Regions from separate parts of the Arcicella rosea genome, predicted to be linked through region 2. Evidence: riboswitches for the same ligand, from Rfam matches in the RefSeq annotation. Region 2 holds a riboswitch; the other holds the start of a gene.
What was found. A riboswitch is a leader RNA that binds a small molecule or an ion and turns the genes downstream of it on or off. The one in region 2 is predicted to bind cobalamin.
Positions count from the first base shown of each region.

Region 1 (10,457 bases), on a different contig from region 2:
TTCAAAACAAACCGAATATTACCAATGCGAATGCCGAATGAAACACAAAGCAGGGCATTGGGTTTGGATTATTGCCAGAGGAAAAGTGGTAAGCTGGACAAACGAAGGAAAACCTTTGATGATGTACGGAACACATTCTGACATTAGCGAACAAAAGAAAAAAATTGAACGTAATACTGTATTTATTGAACATACTCCTACCGCTATTGCAATGTTTGATACTGATGTAAAGTATTTGGCTATATCAGAAAAATGGCGAACGGATTATCATTTAGAAGGTATTGATTTAATCGGAAAATCACACTACGAGATTTTTCCAGAAATAGGCGATGAATGGAAAAAAATACACCAAGAATGTTTACAAGGAAAATCTATCAAACGAGATGAAGATAAATTTGTTAGAAAAGATGGTTCTGTACAATGGTTGAAATGGGAAGTGAAACCTTGGTACACTGAAGATAATGACAAAATTGGTGGCATTATTATGTACACAGACGACATTACCGAACGTAAAAAAATTGAACAAAGTCTTCTGGAAAACCATACTTTATTAGAAACCATTCTTGAGAGTATTGATATTGGTATTGTAGCTTGCGACCAGCACGGTAACCTTACTTTGTTTAACAATACCACTAAACAATGGCATGGCTTACCTATCGCTAATATTCCTCCGGAAGAATTTCCTAATTATTATGGGCTTTATCGTTTAGATGGTACAACAAAACTAAGTACTGAAGAAATACCGCTGATTCGGACTTTACAAGCAGGAAATATTCATAATGTTGAGATAATTATTGCTCCTAACGATGGCCCAAGTCATATTGTATCTATTTCGGGTGCTCAACTCAAAGGACCTAATGGTGAATTATTCGGTGCTGTTGTAGCGATGCACGATATTACTGAAAGAAAAAAAGCGCTAGAAAAACTTCAGATTAGTGAAGAAGCTTTTAGAGGTAATTTCGAAAATGCGGCAATTGGTATGGCTTTGCTTGATATTGACGGAAAATGGCTAAAAATTAATCAAACGCTTTGTCAAATTATTGGATATTCTGAAGAAGAACTCTATCAACTTACTTTCCAAGAAATTACTCATCCAGATGATTTAAAAGCTGACCTTGACTTAGTTCAAGAATTGATTGATGGAAAAAGGTCACATTATCAGATGGAAAAACGATACATCCATAAAAAAGGACATATCGTTCAAATCATTTTGGCAGCATCTTTAGTAAGAAATCAGTCTAATCAGCCTTTATATTTTATCTCACAAATTATTGATATTACTCAGCAAAAAAATGCGGAGCAAGAGATAAAAGCACTTTTAGATGTTACAAAAGACCAAAATGAAAGACTAAAAAACTTTGCTCATATTGTTTCACATAATTTGAGGTCTCACTCTGGAAATATCTCAATGATGATGGATATACTTCTTGAGGAAAATCCTGAATTATCCGAAAATGAATACTTAAATTTATTAAAATCTGCTTCCAAAAATCTTGGCGAAACCATTGCTCATTTGAATGAAGTAGTATTGATGAATACAGCCGTTATTGATAATTTAAAAGGAGTAAGTTTGTATAACGCAATCCAAAATGCCATTCAAAATGTATCGGCTCTTGCCCGTGAATCAAAAGTGGCGATTGAAAACAATATTAATACAGATGAAAAAGTACTAGCCATTCCCGCCTATTTAGATAGTATTATGCTTAACTTTCTGACAAATGCTATCAAGTACTCTTCAGATGAAAGAGATAGCTACATCAAACTATCAACTATTATAGAAAAAGATTACCTTATTCTGAAAATAGAAGACAACGGTTTGGGCATAGATTTAAAACGACATGGCGCCAAACTTTTTGGTTTGTACAAAACATTTCATTACCATAAAGATGCCAGAGGTGTTGGTTTATTCATTACCAAAAATCAAATTGAGGCAATGGGTGGAAAAGTAGAAGTAAGTAGTGAAGTAGATAAAGGAACAACATTCAGCATATATCTTAAATATGAAAAAAATTGACATTGCTTGCATCATCGACGATGACCCTATCTTTGTTTTCGGCACTAAAAGACTGATGCAATTAGCCAATTTTTGTAATGGCTTTTTGGTTTTTAAAAATGGTAAAGAAGCTTATGATAACCTTAAAACAAGTATCATAGCTGGTGAAAAACTACCAGATTTGATTTTGCTCGACCTGAATATGCCTATTTGGGACGGATGGCAATTTTTAGATGAATTTATCCAAATTCCTATTGAAAATGCTGTGACGATTTTTATCGTCACCAGCTCTATCGACCCTGAGGATATTAAAAGAGCAAAATCTTATGAAATTGTAAGTAATTATTTGGTTAAGCCAATTAAAATGGATGACCTCAAAAAATTAATGGAAGAGTAAACGTTCCTAATTACTTGATTTATAAGCCAATAATCACAACAAAAAAGCCTATAAATCAAGCTTTTAAAATTCTTTCTTCAAAATAACATAAAATTTCTGCTACCTTTGCATCAGTTTATGGTGCATTAGGCTTGTATCAATACAAGTTTAAAGCTTAATAGGGAATCAGGTTGAATGCCTGTACTGTCCCCGCAACTGTAAGTTTCAATACCATCATTACCATTCTTCAATAGCCACTGGTTTAGTGGTGATTGAGTGAATAAATGATTGAGTGAATGAAGAAATTCAAAAATAATCCTAAAATTTAATTGGCTTATTAATCACTAAATCACAAATTCACAAATTCACCAAATATTATTCTGGGAAGGTTTGGGTACATGAGAAACAAGTCAGGAGACCTGCCATTAAATCATTCTTGATTGCTTGCTTACGGAGGATAAGCATCATTGAGCGTTCGATTTTTCTTTCAATTTTCTTGGTCAATATTTTCGGTTTCATTCCGCAGGTCAAGGCTTAACTATCAACGTTATGTCTGCTGTTTTTACGTATTGCTTACGTTTTCAGCCAATACTTTTAGTCATGGGTATTTTTATATCCTTGCGAAGCCATGCCCAAGAAATTGCCAACAAACAAATCGACGAAGTAAAAGTAACAGGTTTTGCTACTGAACATTTTATGGCAGGCTTGAAAGTACAAAAAATAGATTCTGCTACTTTAGCTCGTTTTCAATTTCAAACTTTAGCCGATTTTCTACAATATCAATCTCCCATCGCTTTTAAAAGTTATGGAACTGGTCAGTTAACAAGTATTTCTTTCAGAGGAACTTCTGCCATGCACACGGCAGTGATGTGGAATGGATTGAACATTAATAATCCAATGGCGGGACAAACCGATTTTTCAACTGTTCCATTGTTAGGTTTCGACCAAATGGCGATTCAATATGGTTCTTCGGCTTCCTGCGTGGGTTCTGATGCAGTGGGTGGAAGTATTTTACTCAATTCTGTTCCACAATGGAAAAGACAAGGAATGAACTTCACGCTTGGCGGACAGTACGGAAGTTTTGATAATTATAATCTACAAACAGGTTTACGTTTTGTAAAGTCTTACAAAAACGGTTTACAATTTTCTGGCAAAACTTTACTTTACGGAAGTAAATACAATAATCATTTTTCAGCCACAGAAAGAACTGATAGCAAAGGAAGAACTTACCCGATTGAACCTACTGAAACTGCCCAAAAAGGTTTTATTCAAGATTTGTACTTGAAACAAAAAAATAACAATGTACTTTCTTTGAATATTTGGCTGACTGACAATAAGTTGAGTATTCAGCCAGATGTAATTGCCTCCAGAGAAATTACACAAACAAAAGCGTACCGTTTTCTTTCTTCCTATCAGTTCGGAAATACAAATGTAAAAGCGGCTTTTGTCAGAGACATTATTGATTATGGAACGGGCGATTTTGCTAATCCAAGTCATTCCGAAACCGACCGCTACATTAGTCGTGCAGAACACGAATTTTCTTTTAAATCCTTTGATGGTTTTGGCAATACTTCTATCAGAATCGGTGGAGAATTTGTGCATTATGTAGCAAAAGTTGATGGCTATGGCGGTGGTGCAATTACTGAAAACCGTCAGGATATTTTTGCTTTAATCAGACAGCAACTTGCAGAAAAATTAATTATTTCGCTGAATCTTCGTCAGGCTTTTTCAAGCCGTTATAAAGCTCCTTTTACGCCTTCATTGGGTATTGAATATGCAGTATTTTCAACGAAAAAGCATGAAATTAAAGCTACAGCCAATGTTGCCAAAAGTTACCGTTTACCTACTTTGAACGAACGCTATTGGAAAGTTATGGGTAATCCAGACATTCGTCCAGAAAGTGGTTTCAACAAAGAAATGGGAATCAATTGGAAACAGGTTCTTTCTGAAAATATAAATACTTCTTTGGATATTAATCTTTATCATAATTTGGTTAACGACTGGACTTACTGGAATCCAGACAAAGGGTATCGGGTAGAAAATCTCCAACAAGTATTGGCAAAAGGTTTTGAAGTTTCGGGAAATATCAAATATACAAAGGCCGATAAAATAGCTGGTTTTACGGGTACTTATGCTCTTACGAACACTTCTCAACAAAAAGTTTATGCGGCTTATACAGAAGATTTTATCGGCAAACAAATGATTTACGTACCACGTCATTCGATTTCGGGTACAGCATATATTGGCAAAGGAAATTGGAATTTAAATATTCAAGGATTGTATAATTCTGAACGCTTTATCACTTTCGACCATTCTGGACGACCTTTTCCATCTTACTTTATTTTGAATTCAACCATTTCGGGTAAAATCCAATTGGGCGAAATTCAATCAAACCTAATTTTTCAAATAAATAACTTGACGGATACGGTGTATCCGAGTGTAAAAAAGAATGCCATGCCGGGAAGAGGTTTCTCTTTGGGATGGATTATGAGTATTTAGATTTTGGATTTGTGGTTTCGGATTTCAGCTTTCGGTCATCGGATTTCGGATTTGGGCTTTCGGTCTTCTGAATTCAGCTTTTGGAATTTGAATTTTGGATATGGTTTTCGGGTTTCAAGTTCATCTTTTTTCATTTTCAATAACTAAAAAATCTGAAATCCGAAATCCGACGACCGAAATCCCACATCCAAAAACCCAAATCGTTTTCATATTTTAATCAATAATAAAACAATGCAATTTAATTCTATTATCGTTCGCTCATTGGTAGCAACTTCTTTATTCTTGTCGTTAAACGCTTGTAATTCAGAAACAGAAGTAGTAGTACCTGCTCAACCTTATGATGCTGGTGTGTTTGTAGTTAACATAGGTAATTTCACTGACAATAACGGGTCAATTTCTTTGTACAATCCAACAACCAAAACAATTTCTAATGATGTTTTTCAAAAAGAAAATACTCGTTCTTTGTCTGGTTTAGTTATGGGCTATGCGGAGGTTGCTGACAAAGGGATAATCTTGGTAGATAACTCTACCAATGGTAACGATGCTATTGAAATCGTATCAGCAAGTACTTTTAAATCAGTAGCAACAATTAAAGATGTTGAAAACCCTCGAAGTGTAATAAAAGCAGGTACTAATAAGGCTTATGTAGTTTGTTGGGACACATTCAATCCTGATTATAGTTATAAATTAGGCTATATAGCTGTAATTGACCTTACCACTAATAAAATCACTAAAAAAATACCTGTTCAAAATGGTGCTGAAGGCATAGTAATAGTAGGTAATGAAGCATTTATTGGAAACACTTCATTTTCAGGTATTAATTCGATTTCAGTTGTAGACATAACTAAAGACGAAGTATCTGGAAATATTCCTGTACAAGGTGCAGCTGCTAGTTTTGTAGTGGATGCTAATAACAAAGTTTGGTGTACAGTTGGAAGTGAAATCCTTCGTATCAATCCTACTTCTAAAATTGTTGAAGCTCGCCTTAAGGTTAGTTCAAAGCCATCTTCAAGTCCAAATAATTTGACATTAAATGCTAACAAGACAGTTATCTTCTTTGATTATTCATATGAAGATTATGCAGATAACTCTAGAAAGAAAGGTGAAATTTATAGCTTTAATATAACTGATGCTACTATTTCGACAACAACGCCTTTAATCAAGCGTGCTTTTACAGGCTTTGCATTTGACGTTAAAAATGGAATTATATATGCTGGCCTCACTCCTTCATACAAGCAAGCGGGTTATGTAATTAGATATCAGCCTAGTGGTGCTTTAATAGATTCAATAAAGACGGAAGTTGGACCTAGTGGCTTTTTCTTTAAATAGTTACTAATTTCAAATAGCTTAACTTAAGGATTAGGATGACATTGTTTTGAAAATAATGTCATCCTAATTAATATTAAACGTGATGCAAGAGATTATATCTTCTACTATTTATCTCTTTTGAAGAAATCTGATTATTTTTTATCGCAATACAGTTATTAAATCTCCCTAAAATTGATATGAATTTTTCTCAATTATCAATTATACTTATAAAGAACAGACAATCCTTAGGTCTAACCCAAACAGAAATAGCAGAATATATTGGCGTTGCTCAAAGTACTTATAATAATTGGGAGTCTGGAAAACACAAACCTAGCATTAAATATCTTATCAAAATATGTGAAGTATATCAACTAAAAATTAATGATTTAATTCTTCAAGTATCTTAAATAAACATATTATCAGTTTCCTGATTGGAGTAGAAGAAACATTAAAGTAGGTTCACATTATAATTTAAAACTTTTACAAAATATGAAAAAAATAACCTGTTTACTCCTTATCTGCGTCGTTTCATTTCTAATGACCAAATGTTCAAATAGTACTAGCATTGTTCCTGATAGCGATTTGCAATTAAAAACAGTAGTACCCATCGAAAATAATTGGGACTTGAAGTCATTGTCAATACTACAAAACATAAAGTTCAATACTATAAATGAGAAAATAAAAAGTTTGTCAGAAGAGGAATTAAAGAATTATGAACGTGACATAGTTACTGCTTATGATGAATATACAAAGAATCCATCAAAAGAATCCTTAGGGAAATATATTGGATTTTTAGGTTATACAGATATAAATGATTTTCTCTTCAAGGACAATGCAGAAAAAAGGTATAAAGAAAAGATTTTCAAAGCCTACTACAATAGTGATTTTTCTACCAAGAATATTCAAAAATTCTCAATAGAACTTTCTAAAATATATACAAATAACAACCCGACAGTAAATTCAACCCAAGCAACCCCTTACTGTGGATTGGTATGTGCAAATACAAATAGCATATGTTTAGCTGAGGCTAACAATGCCTATAATAATGCAACAAGTGGAAGTTGTACTTTAAATACGATAACAGGATGTCAACCTATTTATCAATGGACAATCATAGGAGTCTCTGTTCCTAATTCTATGGTAAATGGTTGTCTTGTAGTGAGGGCTATTATAAATAGAAATTTCGGACCTTTTTGTGACCTTGGACCAACTCCATTTGTAGTTGTTAATGATGTGTTCAAGTATGATTATGATCCATCACGAGCTAATCAAATGATTATATATAATGCAGGACCACAGACTAATGATTGTAATGATTACAATTCCTATAATTCTTGTTTAGCAATTAAAAAGCAAGCTAAGGAACAAGCAGATATAATTTATGCCATAGCAGTTGCAAAATGTGCTCTGAGCTATTCTACTTGCTTAAATGGTTGTCAATAAAATATTAGCGTAAATTTAAATATCAGAAGAAGGCTCAATTAATCAAATTGAGCCTTCTTCTGATATTTATTCTTTCAATTTATTTACTTTCTTTATACAACAAACCTCCAAGTAATATGAAACAGCAACTCAACCCTCGTTTTTTAACCTTGCTTTGCTTTATTTTAGCGATTGCTTTGTTAAGAATTGCCAACTCCGCACAGCTTACTCCAGTAGCAAATTATACGCCTCTGGGTGCTATGGGACTTTTTGGCGGAGCATATTTTAGCAATCGTTGGAAGGCTCTAGCTTTTCCAATTCTTACCATTTTCGTGAGTGACGTAGTGATTAACAAAGTGGTGTATCAAGGAAAATATGGAATGATGTACGACGGTTGGTATTGGATTTATGGCATTTTCGCCATCATTGTATTGTTTGGAAGAGTAATTCTTCAAAAAATCAATGTCCAAAATGTAGTTTTAGCAGCGGTGATTGCCTCTGTTTCACATTGGGTTTTAGCTGATTTAACGGTTTGGATTGGCGGAGGAACAGATTTAAGAACGAATTTACCTTTAACCCGTGATTGGGCTGGTTTACAACAATGTTTAATTCAAGGTTTTCCTTACATGAAAAACTTCTTAGTTGGAACATTGGCATATTCAGCTATTCTTTTTGGTAGTTTTGAATTATTACAAGTTCGTTTTCCAAGTTTGGCACAAAATCAAGCTTGAGGCTATCGGTCTTCAGATTTCGGCTATCTTTTTTGAATTCTTGTTTAAGGATATAGCTAGATTCTAAAAGCTCTTACCTCTAATTTCATTATTTATTAATAAAAAGCAATTGCTGACTTCTGATAGCTAATTGCTGAAAGCTCAAAACAATGAAAGCTGTCTCTTTTCTTCCTGCCGCAACACAAATGATTTACGATATGGGTTTGCAAGACTTACTCTATGGCGTAACCTTTGAATGTCCGCCAACATCGAGAACTGAAAATGAAATTTTAGTGCGTTGTGTGCTTGAAGGAAAAGACTATTCAAGTGAAGAAATCGACAAGATTTTCTCGGCTTCTAAAGCACAAGGAAAAAGCTTGTATTATGTAGAAGAAGATAAATTACAAGCTATCGCACCCGATGTTGTCATTACACAAGACGTTTGTGAAGTATGCCAAATTGATACAAAATGTACGCAAGCGGTTATTGATAATCTTGAAAAAACACCTCAGATTTTAACAATTACACCCCAAAGTTTAGAAGATGTTTTAAATTCTGCGATTACGATTGCGAAGGCTTTGGGCAGAGAAGAAGCTGCTTATTTGCATTTAGCGAATCTTCAACAAAGAATTGACAATGTTATCGACAAACTCCGTGAACACAGAGCTTTGCCTAAAAGAGTAATGTTGTTGGAATGGATTGAACCAATTTATAATTGTGGGCATTGGATTCCTCATCAAATTGCTTACGCTGGTGGCATTGATATGCTGAGTAATCCTTCTGGCGACAGCATCGTGACGCAATGGGACAAAATATTGAAGTACGACCCAGAAGTATTAATCATAGCTCCTTGCGGTTTTGAAACCCAAAGAAGTATGGAAGAATTACATCTATTAACCATAAAAAACGGTTGGGAAAATCTACGTGCAGTTCAAAATAAAGCAGTTTTTGTGCTTGATTATGATTTGTTCACTCAACCAAGTGCATCGACCTTAGTAAATGGTATTGAAATTTTGGCAGCATTATTTCATCCTACACTTTTTAATATTCCCAAACACCTAATTCATAAAGTGTACCCTATTTTTAATCAAACTCTAGCTACATAATTTCTTTTTTGAATTATGTTTCATCATGAAAAAACATTTCCTCTAATCTATCATGGGTCTGGAACGCAAGTTTCGGACCTTTTTTATGGCGTATCAAACCACTTTATAATTCCTATACTCTCCGATTCTATAGCCTGTCAGCTTTTCAATTCCCATTTTTACTTGGTTTTTGAAAGAGAGCTTTTTCTCGTGAATATCATAATTAAACATCCAATTTACGCTATCAATTCTGGCTTGCATTACTGCTGGATGCGTAGCTTCAAAAAGTGTTAAAGAATCTATTTCTGAGTAATCAAAAGCCTCTAATACTTCTTTTATTTTATCAACATCATGACCTTCTCCCCAAAAATTGATAGAACTTTTCATCTTTTCACGCTGAATTTCTGGCGGTTTTACCCAACCATAATGGTAAATATAAGCGTCTATTAATTTTACTTTCAATTTCTGATTATCAACCGTTCTGAAACCTTGAGCATCTTTATAAGAACGTATTTTCCCAGTATTTTTAATCACCCTGATTTCTCTTCGATACCAACGATGAGCGTTGCCTACATAGCGATATGAACCATAAAAATGGGTATAATTAAACAGTAAACCTTCTACTTGAGATTTATGTAAATTATCCTGCATGGCTTGTTTAATAACAGGCAAATACTTTTCATGTACTACTTCATCTCCTTGAATATAAAAACACCAATCTGCATCTGGCGAAACGGCGGCTAAAGCTTTATCTGTTTCAACAGCAAGTACTTGTCCGCCTTTACGCAAAGAATCATCCCAAATGGTTTCAATGATTTTTATTTTCGGAGAATCAATACTTTGAATTAAAGCCAAAGTTTCGTCTTCTGAATTTCCCACAGCTACGACTACTTCATCACATATTGGCAAAATAGAAGTAATGGCTTCGACGATGGGATAATCAAATTTGATGGCATTTCGGACAAAAGTAAATCCAGATATTTTCATGAGATTATTCAGAAAAAGGCAAAAATTTAGGATAGTTTTCCAAAGCCTTTGGCGTTTGGGGATTCAAAGGTTTTCCA
Region 1 is NZ_JBEUMS010000001.1:486,906-497,362, forward strand. It holds gene ABID42_RS02180 (PAS domain S-box protein) at 1-2,014, shown strand, start outside; gene ABID42_RS02185 (response regulator) at 2,001-2,390, shown strand; cobalamin riboswitch at 2,492-2,810, shown strand; gene ABID42_RS02190 (TonB-dependent receptor plug domain-containing protein) at 2,919-4,868, shown strand; gene ABID42_RS02195 (YncE family protein) at 5,100-6,197, shown strand; gene ABID42_RS02200 (helix-turn-helix transcriptional regulator) at 6,374-6,583, shown strand; gene ABID42_RS02205 (hypothetical protein) at 6,666-7,619, shown strand; gene ABID42_RS02210 (DUF6580 family putative transport protein) at 7,736-8,329, shown strand; gene ABID42_RS02215 (ABC transporter substrate-binding protein) at 8,479-9,414, shown strand; gene ABID42_RS02220 (glycosyltransferase family protein) at 9,508-10,380, opposite strand; gene ABID42_RS02225 (glycosyltransferase) at 10,385-10,457, opposite strand, start outside.
Region 1: another riboswitch for cobalamin. It lies ahead of ABID42_RS02190 (TonB-dependent receptor plug domain-containing protein); the one in region 2 lies ahead of metE (5-methyltetrahydropteroyltriglutamate--homocysteine S-methyltransferase).

Region 2 (10,457 bases):
ACCGATTACTAATCAAGCTGACTTCGAGCGAGCTTCTGCCTTAATTGATGCTTTGATTGATGCTGATTTAATCGAAGATGAAGCAACAAGAAATAGAGCTTTAGATATTTTAGATGCAATATCGGTTTTAGCATTAGATTATGAGAAAAAGCATTTCCCAATTGAAAAACTTGATCCGATTGAATCAATTAAACAAAGAATTGAGATGCTAAATCTTTCTCAAAAAGAAGTAGCGAAGTATTTTGGAGGCGAGAATCGAGTTTCAGAAGTACTAAATAGAAAAAGACCACTTACGCTGAAAATGGTAAAAAATCTTTATCATGGTTTAGGGATTCCAGCTGAAGTACTTTTAGCCTAAAAACAAAATAAGGCGAGATGAAATCTCGCCTTATGGTTTTTAACAAACGCCCTCTTTTACTTTTTCTCTTAAAAGCGTAGTCGCTTTAATCATATTTTTCAAAGCCAATTCTGTTTCTGCCCAACGGCGAGTTTTCAAGCCACAATCTGGATTTACCCATAAATTTCTGGCTGGAATATTCACCAAAGCTTTCTCTAACAGTGCCAACATTTCTTCTGTTTCGGGTACTCGTGGCGAGTGAATGTCATATACGCCTGGTCCGATTTCATTTGGATATTTAAAGTCAACAAAAGCATCCAACAATTCCATTTGAGAGCGTGAAGTTTCAATCGTAATCACGTCGGCATCCATGTCGGCAATGTGTTTGATGATGTCATTAAATTCAGAATAACACATGTGCGTATGAATTTGCGTTTCGTCTTTCACGCCAGATGCACTTAAACGGAAGGCTTCAACTGCCCATTGCAAGTAATATTCCCAATCGGCACGGCGTAAAGGCAAACCTTCACGAATAGCAGGTTCGTCAATTTGAATCACTTTGATACCCGCTTTTTCTAAATCTAATACTTCATCACGAATCGCCATTGCAATTTGGAAAGCCGTGGTTTTGCGAGCTTGGTCGTCTCTTACAAATGACCATTGTAAAATCGTAATTGGTCCAGTAAGCATTCCTTTCATCAGTTTTTGCGTTTTCGATTGTGCAAATTCCGACCAACGAACCGTCATCGCCACAGGGCGTTCAACGTCACCATAAATAATTGGTGGTTTCACACAGCGACTACCATAACTTTGTACCCAACCATTCTGAGAAAATACATATCCAGATAATTGTTCGCCGAAATATTCTACCATGTCATTGCGCTCAAATTCGCCATGCACCAATACATCCAAGCCAATTTCTTCTTGCCAATGGATAGATTTTTCAATTTCTATCGCAATTTGGGCATCGTATTCTTCCTGTGAAATTACTCCTTTTTTAAGGTTCGCTCTCAATACACGTACATCATCGGTTTGCGGAAACGAACCAATGGTTGTAGTTGGGAAAAGTGGAAGTTTTAAGGTGTCCAACTGTAAAGCCTGACGAACACTAAACGGACTTGGGCGATGTGAATCTTGTTCCGTCAAAGCGGCTACTCTTGCTTTTACTTGTGGTTTATGAATCAGCTTTGAATCTTTTCTACTTTGAATCGCCTGCTGATTTTCAGTAAATTGTTGAGCAAATAATGAAGCAGATGCTGGTTCAGAAAGTTTTCTTAGCACATTTATTTCATTCAACTTTTGCTTGGCAAAAGCCATCCAATTTTTGATTTCTGGTGTAAGTACTTGTTCATTTTGTTCTAAATCCAAATCGCAAGGAGAGTGTAATAATGAACAGGAAGGTGCAATCATTACTCTTTCTTGTCCTAAAGTATCAATTGCTTTTTGGATGAATTTCAAGGATTTAGCATAGTCATTCTTCCAAATATTTCTACCATCGACAACACCAAGCGATAAGATTTTTTCAGTTTGGGCAAAATCTGTTTGCTCAAAAATATCATCCAATTGCGAAGGACAACGTACCAAATCAAGGTGTAAAGCATCAATGTCTAAAGTAGTGGCTACATAAATATTTTCGCCTGTACATTCAAAATAAGTAGCGACCAAAATATTTAAGTTTGGTACTGCCTTTTTGATTTTTTGATAAGCTTGTTGGAAAGCAATTTGCTCGTTTTCTGTCAAATCCAAGGTCAAACAAGGTTCATCTAATTGCATCCATTTTGCTCCACGAATCGCCAATTCTTGTAAAATGTCTATATAAATCGGCAATAATTTTTCTAATAAATCAATGCGATGAAAACCAGCTTCCTTTTCTTTTCCCAATAAAAGAAATGAAACTGGACCAATCAAAACAGGTTTTGTCACAATTCCTATTTGTTTGGCATCTTCAAAGTCAATAATAATTTTATCAGAATATCTTTTAAAGTGTTGATTTTTAGTGAATTCAGGAACGATGTAATGGTAGTTCGTATCAAACCATTTGGTCATTTCCATCGCTTTGATATCGAGTCCGTCACGTTGTACGCCCCTTGCCATTGCAAAGTAAATGTCTAATTCACGGTTGGTTTGTCCGTCCACCAAAGCATGATAACGTTCTGGAATTGCTCCGACCAACATGGCAGTGTCCAAAATATGGTCATAAAGTGAAAAATCATTCGAAGGAATCAAATCAATGCCAGCATCTTGTTGAAGCTGCCAGTTTTGTCTTTTGATTTGGCGACCAATCCAAAGTAATTCATCTTTCGTGCTTTTACCAGCCCAAAATTGCTCAGAAGCACGTTTTAATTCTCTTTTGCTACCGATACGTGGGTAACCCAAATTGTGTGTAAACATAGTAATTGTTGTTTTAAGGTTCGTCATCATCGGGTTTCGATGATTTTTTGGTGTGTTTTTGCGATACACCGAATGAAACTTGAAAACACCACACCGCCATGCGTAAAGCATAAGCACACGCTGGTTCACTGCTGAAACAGTTAATATTCGACAAGTATTTGTAAAAAATCAATGCGTGAACTAAGCCCTAATCGTGAGGGAATAGTCATTGAGAAGGTAGGCAAGTCTCCTGACTTATAACATTTTCTTCGCCCTTCTCATTCTTAGAAAAGAACAATGGACAAAACGGAAGAAAATTCGTTTCTGAACGAAACCGTTACTTACAGTAGCACGTCTGTTCGTGATTTACACACGATTCCTTTTTAATTTCTAGCAAAAAGCAATTCACTTTTTCTTAAAACCAACCTTCTGATTGACGGGTGTTTACTGTTACGAAGCAAAGGTATTAATGAACAATTGATTGTAGATATATTAACCTTAAATATTTTAAAATATAGATGTTTTAACTATTTAATATATTTATTTAGGATAATTAAATAAATATATTTGAATATAAATGATAATTTATCTTTTTGTATTATTAAATAATAAGCATTGTTTTTCAAAAATGAATCCAATGATAAATTAAGGCTATGTTATGAAAAAATCATGTTTTGATAACACAGGCTTTACTTTCCGGAAATCTTACATGAATAACTTGCGCCCTCAATTAAAAACCTAATCCTTATTTTTCTTTTTTGTTTGCAATTTAATTATATTGTGATAAAATAAGAATATTCCAATTTACAACACAACAACAATGAACAAAAAACCTTTTTTTAAGACTCAATCGAAGCTTATCCTTGGAGTCTTAGTTGGGGCAACAGTTGGCGTTTCTGCTAATCCAACTTTTGCCAGTAATGTTACTCTTCTCTCAACAAATAAAACAAATGCTTATGAACAAACAGTACTTAATAAAGCAGTAAAAGAAATTACTGTAAAAGGAAGAGTAATTGATGCGAAAACCAAAGAGCCATTGGCGGGTTGTAACATTCTAGTAAAAGATAGCAAACGTGGTATAAATGCCGATGCCAACGGAAATTTTAGTATTACGGCAGATGAAAAAGCGACTTTGGTATTTTCATTCATTGGTTATGAAAAACAAGAAATTGCGATTGCAGGAAAAAGTACGATAGAAGTAGCGCTTGTATCAAGTGCTTCAGACTTAGAGCAAGTAGTAGTAGTTGGTTACGGAAGTTCAACGAAAAAAGATATTACAGGTTCGGTAAAATCATTGAAACCTGCGGAATTCAACCAAGGGATTATCAACTCGCCAGAACAACTTTTACAAGGTAAAGTATCGGGTGTAAATGTTACTTCAGCAAGTGGAGAACCAGGTGGTGTTCAGAATATTAGCGTACGTGGACCAGGCGGAGTAAGAACAGGAAGTACGCCACTTTTTGTAGTAGATGGTTTGGCTTTAGATAATTCAAGTAGCGGTGGAGCAACGAATCCGCTGAACTTTTTGAATCCACAAGATATTGAATCAATTGATGTATTGAAAGATGCTTCGGCAACAGCAATTTATGGTTCAAGAGGAGCTAACGGGGTTATTTTAATCACGACTAAAAAAGGGAAAACAGGTTTTTCTTCTTTCAATTATTCTACAAGTTATGGTTTCTCAACAATGGCGAGAGCTCTGCCTATTTTCTCGGCTGATGAATACCGTAAACAAGTACCAGCATTAGGAGGCGTTTTGGAAGATTTGAAGGCTTCAACCGATTGGCAGAAAGAAATTTCAAGAACAGCACTTACTAAAAACCATAATATTTCATTAGGTGGTGGTGCTGAAAAATTGACCTATTATGCTTCTTTCGGAATTCAAAACCAAGAAGGTATTCTGAAAAATAACCAATTAGACCGTTACACGGGTCGTATTAACGTAACCCAAAAATTATTGGAAGACCGTGTGACTGTCGATGTGAATTTGAATGCAACGAATACGTATAATGAACGACCGCCAATTACAGGGATTATCGGAGCAGCGATTTCTACAAACCCTACTTATCCTGCTTATGACGATAAAGGACAACCGTACTCGTATGTAAATGGTGTAAATCCATTGACGACGATGAAATTGGAAAAAGATGCTACTTCTATTACTCGTATCATCGGAAACATTTCTCCTTCTATCAAAATCATTGATGGTTTAGTCTATAAATTGAATTTCGGGATTGATAATTCAAGCTCTACTCGTGATTTACAATCGTTGGCAAATGCAGTGCCTTTGCAAGATGGTCGTTTAGAAACAATCAATATTACAAATACTAACCGCTTGATTGAAAACTATTTGACTTATACAAAAGCAATCAAAGAACATAGTTTTTCTGCTTTAGTGGGACATTCGTATCAGAAATTCATGTTCCGTGGACGTTCATACAGTATCAATAAATTCCCGATTTCTGATATTGAACCAATTTATAATCCTGGTTTAGGACAAGAACTTACTTTGGCAAACAATAAGCCAACAGGCTATGCTACAAACGATGAATTACAATCGTTTTTCTCAAGAGTAAATTATCAGTTCAATGACAAGTATTTATTAACAGCAACTTTAAGAGTTGATGGTTCTTCAAAGTTTGGAGCAAACAATAAATATGGCGTTTTCCCTTCTTTCTCGGCAGGTTGGAGAATCTCTGAAGAAGAATTCTTGAAAGGGTCTGCTTTGAGTAATTTGAAAGTAAGAGCAGGTTGGGGACGTACTGGTAACCAAGAAATTCCTTCAAAAATCACACAAGCAAGATTTACTTCTGTTGTTTCAGCAGGAACTTCTTATCCATTATCTGAAACTGGTGCATTTCCAGCAGGTACTTCTTATACAAGATTGGCAAACCCGAATATTCAGTGGGAACAATCAACACAAACAGATTTAGGGATTGACTTTGGTTTCTTGAATGGCGCTTTAACAGGTACAATTGATGTCTTCAATAAAGTATCTGGCGATATTTTATTAGAAGTAATTCCAGCCGATCCAGTGCAGCCAGCAGGTACTTTCTGGACAAATGTAAAAGATATGACGATTACCAACAAAGGTTTAGAATTAGAACTAAACTATCGTCATACTGCTACAGAAGGCTTTACTTATGAATTAGGTGGAAACGTTACTTTTATTGATAATGTTGTTAAAAATTCTCCTTACTCAGTAATTCCTTCAGGTTCTGCTTCAGGTTCTGGTTTGACTTCAGCAACAATCAACGGTTATGTAAGCGGTCAGCCAATTGGAACTTTCTTCTTGAAAGAATTCACAGGATTTGACGACAAAGGAATCAGTACTTTCCGTGATGTAGATGGCGATGGAATTGTAACGGACAAAGACCGTATCGCTGCAGGAAGTGCTTTACCAACGAAACAATTTAACTTCTTTGGTCGTGCAAACTATAAAGGATTTGATTTGTCAATCAATTTCAACGGAGTTTCGGGTAACAAAATTTATGACAATACCGCCAACGCAAACTTCTATAAATTAAGATTATCAAAAGGTATCAATACAACGGCAGAAGCCATTGCTTCAACAAACGAATCAGTGAATAACTCCGCTCCAGTATCGACAAGATATTTGAAAGATGGCGCTTTCTTACGTTTGAATAACTTGACTTTAGGTTATAATGTAAATACTAAAGCTTTAGGAATCAGCAAATGGGTTTCTACTTTGAGACTTTCTGTAACAGGACAAAACCTTGCTGTATTTACAAAATACGATGGTTTTGATCCGGAAGTAAATACGGATAGAACAGTTAACGGTATTACTTCTTACGGAATTGATTACCTAAGTTATCCAAAAGCTAGGTCTGTCATTTTTGGCTTAAATATTTCATTTTAATTGACAGTACTGTTATCTGAAAGCAGTTAACCGTTATCTGTTCAATCTTTGGTTGATGCGATGATTGAGAAAAAATCATTTTCAAATCTTCAAATTACCAAATTTTCAAATTACAAATCATCGAAATCATGAAAAAGAAAATATATGTTTTATTCGCTCTAATGGGCATATTATCCATTGAAAGTTGTACCAATCTTGAAGAAGTAGTATTGGATGAATCTTTCATTTCAAACCTTTCTGAAAAACAAGCTGCCGACGGAATTATGGCGCCTGTTTATGCAAGGCTTCCAGATATTTTTTTACATACCAATTACTTTGCTATTCAGGAAATCTCTACGGATGAAGCAATTTTACCTTACCGTGGCGGAACCGACTGGGGCGATAATGGTATTTACTTGGCTTTGCACGCACATACACAAACAAGTACTGACCCGAATTTAAGAAATACTTGGAATTTTATTTTGCAAGGAATGTCAAGAGCTATCACGGCTATCAATACTTTGCCAAATTCTAAAGACCCAATAGCTAAAACCTATTTAGCAGAAGCAAGAGGGATGAGAGCCTATTATTCGATGTTGACTTTAGACCTTTTCGGTTTAGTTTTCGTGAAAAATGACATCGGTGAAAACTCAACTATTTTGAGAGGCGACAAAGCCGTTGAATACATCAAAAGTGAATTATTGGCTGTTGAACCAAATTTAGAAACCAATGTTGGTCCTGGAAGATTAACAAAAGGAGCTGTTTGGGGATTATTAGCAAGATTATATTTAAATGCTGGTGTATATCGTGACCCTTACGCAACTGCTGTTACTTTCAAAAATGAAGATTTAGACAAAGTAATTGAATATACTGATAAAATTATTGCTTCTGGTCAATACCAATTAGCGAGAGATTATTTCTCTATTTTCAATTCGGATAATCATACTAACAAAGAATTAGTTTTTGCGGTAGATCAACGTGCTGAATTGAATGGACATAACCGTTTGGCGTACTTCTCGCTTTCGGGTGATCAGTTTCCATTGCCAGCGTATCCAAATGCAAACGGTACAGATGGTCCAGCGATTACTTCTGATTTCTACCGTACTTGGGTAAATGCTTATGGTTCACAAGACCCGAAAGTTGACCCAAGATTTTACAGAGAGAACCTTTCTATTTATTCAAATCCTGCGGATTCATGTGTGGCTGCTGAAAACTTTAATATCAACCGTGGTATTTTAAGAGGACAACAATATGGATTGATTCGTAGAAATGGTGTTTTCTTGAAATGTGCTGATGGAAAAATGAAAGTGGGTAAATTGGTTTATGATACAAGAAACAAACCAACATTAGCCGTTGACTTTACAGAACAAATTGATTTTACAGTAGCAGGAAGTAATTATAATACTGGTTACAGAGTAGAAAAATATGAATTCAGTAAAAAATCGGTAAGTGGTAGAAACTTTGGTGAAGCTGACATCGTAATCTTGCGTTTGGCAGATGTTTACTTGATGAGAGCCGAAGCAAAATTGCGTAGAAGTAATGATGTTGCGAGTGCTTTAGCAGATGTAAATACTGTAAGAGCTGCAAGAACTTACAGCGCACCAGCACCAGCTTTGACGACTATGTCTTTAGATTTATTGTATCGTGAAAGAGGATTTGAATTTTATTGGGAAATGCTTCGTCGTACAGACATGATTCGTTTTGGAAAATTCGAAGATAAATGGACGGAAAAATCAAATACTGATAAAAACAAAAGAATCTTCCCAATTCCACAAACAGCGATTGACGGAGCTTCTAATATTCCAGGATATTTAGTTCAGAATGCTGGATATTAATTAATAAAAAGCGGTTGAGAAATGTTTCTCAACCGCTTTTTAATTATTTCTCTTTCGCCATTTTAGCTCTTACTTTACTGAGGAATTCTGCTGAAATACCAAGGTATGAAGCAATGTAATGTTGTGCGACTCTTTGCGGAATTTTTGGATATTTTTTCAAAAAATCAGCGTATCGTTCATGGGCAGTCTGAGCGATAGAATTAATCAACCTACTTTGTGTTGCCGATAAATTTTTCTGAACAAGTAACCTAAATTGTCTTTCAAATTTGGGCGCTTTGGCTAATAAAGCTTCTTTTTTTTCAGGCGTTAACACAAAAATCTCACAGTCTTCTAAAGCCTCAATAAATAAATTAGAAGGTTTTTGTTCGTGGAAACTGGCAATGTCACTTACCCACCAATCTTCAATGGCAAATTGTAAGACTACTTCAAAGCCATTTTTATCGATATAATACTTTCGCATACAACCTTTGATGACGAATGCTTCGAAATTACAAATTTCACCTTCTTGTAATAAAAAGGTCTTTTTCTTGATGGTTTTGTATTGAAGATGTTCGTTAAAAATGCGTAGTTCTTCTTCCGAAAAAGCTACATTTTTACAAACATTTTTATTGATTTGGTCGAAATAAGTACTTAAAGGAGCGTTTGTATTCATTGTAAGATAACAACTTTTAAGTTGCTGAAAGATTTAGGTTCTCCTCAAAAATACAAATAATTTCCAATTATCTTAACCAAAACGTTCTACATCAAAAGCCTTTATGTCGATACTTGTCGGCTGTTCGTTCACCAATTCAGCTACTAATTTACCTGTTGCAGGACCAAGACTTAAGCCCATCATCGAGTGTCCAGTGGCAATCACAACGTTTTTATGTTGCTTCGTTTTGCCAATATAAGGTAAGCCATCGGCAGAGCATGGACGATAACCGTACCAAATTTTATCATTACTTGGTTGCTGAATATCAAACTCAGGGAAAAAGTCTTTCACCGATTTTAAAATGCCTTCTACTCGGTGATATTGTGGTGGCGTTTTGGTAGAAACCACTTCCATCGTACCGCCAAAGCGAATTTTATTGCCATCCATTGGCGTTACGGCTACTCTTCCTTCCGCCAAAATAATAGGATGATTGACTTGATAAGGCGAATCCTCTAAAGTAACAGAATATCCTCTTCCCGGCATTAGAGGTAAATTTACCGCCACCATTTCTGCCAATTCTCTACTCCATGAACCCGTAGCAATCACAAAATCATCGGCTTCATAAGCTTGTTTTGGCGTAATTACTTTCGTGATTTTTCCATTACTTTTTTCAAAACGAATTACTTCCTCATTGGCTTTCAGTATAACAGCTTTGCTTGCGAGGTCTTTCAATAATACTCGCATCAATTTGTCTGGATAAAGATGTGCGTCACATTTAAAGAATAAAGCACCCAGTCCGTTAATTTTTGTTTGAGGCTCTAAGGCTTGCAGTTCATCATAATTCAATAAAGTAACGTCTAACCCTAATTCTTGAGCCTTTTCTACAGTATGATGTGCATGTGCTTGTACGGCTTCCGTCTGAAATACTTCTAGCATTCCTTTGTGTTCGTAGGCGAAATCGAAATGTGGTAAACAAGCCCATTCAGCAAATTCATGCTGACTGAGTAGTGAAATATCTCTTAATGGAATGGCTGAATTGGCTACATTTTTTTCGGTAGCACTTTTCATGAATTTTAAACCCCAATCAAATAAAGCAGGATTCAAAGACGGTTTTACATAAAATGGACTTTTAGGATTTAACATCCATTTCAAACCTTGCCAAATAATGCCCGGTGCTGCCAAAGGAATAAAGTGACTCGGACAAACATAGCCCGCATTTCCGTAGGAACAGTTATCCGAAAAATCGCCTTTGTCGATTACTGTTACCTGATTACCAGCTTTTTGTAAATAATATGCGGTACTTAGTCCAATAATTCCACCACCTATAACTACTACACTTTTCATATCTTGAATAATTTATTGCTTATTTGAATTTGTAAAAACGCCAATTTGTTTTGAAGTCTTTTTCTAAAGATTGCTTCGTCA
Region 2 is NZ_JBEUMS010000017.1:81,259-91,715, forward strand. It holds gene ABID42_RS19800 (helix-turn-helix domain-containing protein) at 1-358, shown strand, start outside; gene metE (5-methyltetrahydropteroyltriglutamate--homocysteine S-methyltransferase) at 398-2,728, opposite strand; cobalamin riboswitch at 2,931-3,148, opposite strand; gene ABID42_RS19810 (SusC/RagA family TonB-linked outer membrane protein) at 3,528-6,587, shown strand; gene ABID42_RS19815 (RagB/SusD family nutrient uptake outer membrane protein) at 6,716-8,401, shown strand; gene ABID42_RS19820 (Crp/Fnr family transcriptional regulator) at 8,445-9,053, opposite strand; gene ABID42_RS19825 (NAD(P)/FAD-dependent oxidoreductase) at 9,126-10,376, opposite strand; gene ABID42_RS19830 (DUF885 family protein) at 10,396-10,457, opposite strand, start outside.